One region of the Desulfosporomusa polytropa genome, then DNA from elsewhere that is predicted to be linked to it. Evidence: riboswitches for the same ligand, from Rfam matches in the RefSeq annotation. Region 1 holds a riboswitch; the other holds the start of a gene.
The links. A riboswitch is a leader RNA that binds a small molecule or an ion and turns the genes downstream of it on or off. The one in region 1 is predicted to bind cyclic di-GMP.

Region 1 (2,206 bases):
ACCTGCCATTTACGTTCCAGTTCATGCGCCTTCTGGACAATCATGGCTGCCACCCGGGCATGCAACCCCTTTTCATGGGCGATAACTGCCTGTTTGCTACTATCCACAACCATTCACCCCGTTGCTCTATTCTAAAATCATTGTACTGCACTGCGACAGTGTAAAGCAAACCCCAAAAAGTTATGTTTGCTCACAGAAATACAAACAGGCATACGCTCTTAATCAAAAGCGTATGCCTGCTTTACACTGGTTTAAACTATGTTCTTTTATCGCATTATCACCTGCGCAAGATTTGCCGTTACCGAAGGTTGCTTAAGCTGCACAGAGGCGCAGCTGCCCCAGCTTTTCAGTCGCACCGACATTTTGCCGCGAACTCTTTGAATCGCATTATCAATAACCTTTTCCTGTAAGTTTAACTTTTTTGCAATTTCACGTTGTTTATAACCAGCAATATATAGATCAATAACCTGTTTTTCAAGGCGAGACAACCTACGGTTCAACTCATCCTCAATACTTTCTACCAGTTCTTCTTCGACAATAAGATCAGCCGGATCCTGTTGACTGGCATCAACAAATACCGCCTCCAGACTTACGCCGGGTGATTCCGGCAGGCCATGCAAGGAAACAGCTTCATTAAGAAAACAATGCTTTTTACGATTATACATAGTTACAGCCGATTTAATCGTGCTTTGAATATTCAGCCCTGCGATTAGACCAAAGGATTCACCCCGCTGATTATCATAGTTGCACACAGCTTTATATAAGCCAATTAAACCCCATTGATACATATCGCGATAATCCCCGCCAGGCAAGAAATAGGTTTTAACATACCGCAAGATCACCTTATGATATTGTCTTACAATTTTTTCAAACTCTTCATTGTTAACACTACCATCACTATAAAAGCATGCCTCCAGCACTATAGCAACCCCTTGTCATCATTTTATTTCCCAATAAAAAGCATTGCTTTTAGCACTTTGTTGCTCTCTTTGCCAGCAAGCACAATAACTACGCCAATATTATGGTCGTTTCTCCTATAACGGCAGCCATTACTGCAATTGCAGTATAGTTTTACAACCCACGTATTAACCCAAATTATGCTTAGAAATGAGCAGCAAAGAAGGCAGACTAACGCCTGCCGCTAAAATCAACCATACGCTAGTTGGCAGCTTGGCAATCATAGACTATTCGTCCTTAGACCCATAGCTTTGTGTCCTTGCCTTTCGACAAGTTTACTTAATATTTGTTTTAATTCTATTATAAAACAATGACTTTATCGTTTACTGTCGAAATTACGTCCTTGATGTTGTTATTTTTGTTTATTTTTGTTATTTTTTTGTTATTTTCTTTAGGCTTTATAGTTTATCAGCGCCAAACCCAGCAAACAAAACGACCATCCCAGGATGGTCGTAATAGATAAACTCTCCTTAAAAGCCATTAATCCTACCGGAATTAATACACTACCCAGGTATCCTGGATAAATCACTAAACTTGGTAAATTGTTTGTGGAAGAACAGTTGAATACTATCAACCGGACCATTACGATGCTTAGCAATGATAACATCGGTGATGTTCTTGTGCTCAGTCTCCGGATCATAGTAGTCCTCGCGATAGAGAAAAGCCACGATGTCAGCATCCTGCTCAAGGGAACCAGATTCCCGGAGGTCACTGAGCATAGGTTTTTTCACCTGCCGTGACTCTACACCCCGACTGAGCTGAGATAAGGCAACAACTGGCACCTTGAGCTCGCGAGCTAGGGCTTTTAGCGATCGGGATATCTCGGAAATTTCCTGCTGACGGTTTTCGCTGCGGGAACTGCCGGCACTACCTTGCATAAGCTGCAGGTAATCGATGATGATAAGCTGGAGATCATGTTCAATTTTGAGCCTACGGGCTTTGGAACGCATCTCCATAACGGTGATGCCGGCGGTATCATCAATAAAGATTGGTGCAGCAGCCAAACGGTCAGCGGCCCTTACTAGCTTGTCCCAGTCATTGTTTTCCAGTTCTCCAATTCGCAGGCGCTGGGCATCAATAGGGGCCTCGGCACAAAGCATCCGCTGCACAAGTTGCTCCTTGGACATCTCTAGACTAAAAAAGGCCACCGCTTGTTTTTCCTTAATCGCAACATTCTGAGCAATATTAAGAACAAAAGCGGTTTTACCCATACTGGGACGGGCGGCAATCAAAATAAGGTCTGATGGCT
Region 2 (2,206 bases), 2.2 Mb from region 1:
AGAATTAAAGTTAACGCCCTGTATTGCTAGGTTTCCATTTGAAATTTCTTGCACGTTAGCAACTACAGCAATCAATGGTTTAGATATAATTCTTGCTACCCACCACCCTAATCCTAATGCAAGCATAATGGATATTAACGGAATATAGCTGAGCATTCTATTTGCAAAGTCAAAGTCTAGATCATTTTGCGTGTTAATCTCGTCGGCTGTTTTAGAATTGTATTCTGCAAGTTCGTCACCAAGTTTATTCATAGTAGTAAGGTGAGGCAAGGCATGAATTCTATAGTACTCGTAAGCATCTAGCTTTTGTCCATTAGATGCTAAATCTAACGATTTTTGTCGTTCGACTCTATATGATTTCAGTACTTCTTTTATTTGCGAAATTTTCTCTGTTTGAAATAGGTCAAGATTTGTTTTTTCGTAATCAGCCATTATTTTATCATTTTCATCTTTCAATTTAGCAAATTGTTGAGTAAATTCTTGTGCTTTAGCGTTATCATTATTTAATACTATCAATTGTATCGAAATAGCTTCACCTGCTCTAATATTGACCCTAAATGAATTTATCCATTTGATCGGTAATAACTTCTCTTTATACATTTTAGACATGTCCATATTTGCTTTTTGATTAAAGTAAAAACCTGTAAAGCCGATTAATCCCATTCCAATTGCCATCAAAACAATAAGGCTGATAATTTTTGTTGCTGTGTTTAAGTTTTTGAACATTAATGCGCCTTCTCTCATTTTTATTATCATTATTTTGTCTTTTAGGTTAAAGCTTTATCAAGATGCAAAAGATAGCACACTACTACATTTGACTCATTCCTTAAAAATAATAGGCCACCAGATTGCATAGAGTTGTTATATAAACTCAATTTGCAACCTGGCAGCCATAACATTTTTGTCTTAGACCCACGGTTTTGCGTCCCCACTTTTCAATGAGTTTGCCCAAAGCTTAATTAATTTTATGTAAATTTTACCACCATTTAAATTACAAGTCTAGCTAAAAAATTCGTTTTTTATAACGATCCCCCATCCGTAGTTTAAGTTTCCTACGAATGGGGGTACTTTGTCATTATCAAGCTGTACCACTTCCCATTACTAACTGTATTTTTTCGGCGACTGCAACATCCGCGGGAGCAAAATCGTACTGGTTCAATTCATGAATATCTACCCAAGCAAACATGTCGTGATCAGTCAATACTGGTTCTCCTTCGACCCACTCCGCCCAATAAAATAGCAAGTGTATCGGACCCCGTGAGTGTTGATGACAAACAGACATAAAGTGGTCTCTCGTGCATACTTGCATATTTAATTCCTCAAATATCTCCCGTTCAAGGCCTTGTTGAGGAGTTTCATTTTTTTCGATTTTACCGCCTGGAAACTCCCATTTACCATTTAACTCTGGTGGAAACGTTCGTCTTGCAATTAAAAGTTTGTTATTTCTTTTTATTAAACCTGCAACTACTTCTTTCATGGATGTAATCTCCTAAAAATCAAATCCGGACCAGGTGATAGGTTTAGAGCGATCGCAGCAACAAAGAATACCGCCCAGTAAGCATAATCCATGTTATCATCCATTTCCTATGAACTACATACTTCTAAATAAACCAATTACTTTACCAGCAATAGAAACGTTTTCGGCATAGATAGGTTCCATTGAATTGTTTTCCGGCTGAAGCCGAATTCGTCCGCTTTCCTTGAAGAACCGTTTTACAGTAGCTTCTTCGTTATCAATTAAAGCTACCACAATATCTCCATTGCTAGCATTATTTTGCTGCCGGACAAGCAAGTAGTCTCCATCCAAGATACCTGCATTAATCATACTTTCGCCCTTAACAGATAGCATAAACACGTTATCTTCGCTACCTATCAACTCAGCAGGCAGCGGATAGGTTTCTTCTACATTTTCAATAGCAAGAATCGGCTGACCGGCAGTAACTAGGCCAACGAGAGGAACTGGAATAACCGTCTTTTGTCGCCACGACGCTTCGTCGAGTACGTCAATTGCGCGAGGTTTGGTTGGATCACGTTTTATATAACCCAAAGATTCCAGTTTAGTCAGATATGAATGTACTGTAGAACTGCTGCTAAGTCCGACTGCTTCTCCTATTTCCCGAACAGACGGAGGATACCCCTTAGCCCGAAGGTTTTCTCTTATATAATCCAATATTTGTTTTTGCCTTTTGTTTAGAGAACTATCGGT

Region 2: it holds a riboswitch for cyclic di-GMP, as region 1 does, so the genes downstream of both, ACZ449_RS12125 (methyl-accepting chemotaxis protein) here and ACZ449_RS22160 (sigma-70 family RNA polymerase sigma factor) in region 1, are expected to answer to the same signal.

Annotation. Positions count from the first base shown of each region.
Region 1 is NZ_AP042400.1:4,356,687-4,358,892, forward strand. Features, by position in the region: gene ACZ449_RS22155 (sigma 54-interacting transcriptional regulator) at 1-107, opposite strand, end outside; gene ACZ449_RS22160 (sigma-70 family RNA polymerase sigma factor) at 267-920, opposite strand; cyclic di-GMP riboswitch class I at 1,162-1,247, opposite strand; gene dnaB (replicative DNA helicase) at 1,461-2,206, opposite strand, start outside.
Region 2 is NZ_AP042400.1:2,192,528-2,194,733, forward strand. Features, by position in the region: gene ACZ449_RS12125 (methyl-accepting chemotaxis protein) at 1-756, opposite strand, end outside; cyclic di-GMP riboswitch class I at 875-959, opposite strand; gene ACZ449_RS12130 ((deoxy)nucleoside triphosphate pyrophosphohydrolase) at 1,079-1,477, opposite strand; gene lexA (transcriptional repressor LexA) at 1,592-2,206, opposite strand, start outside.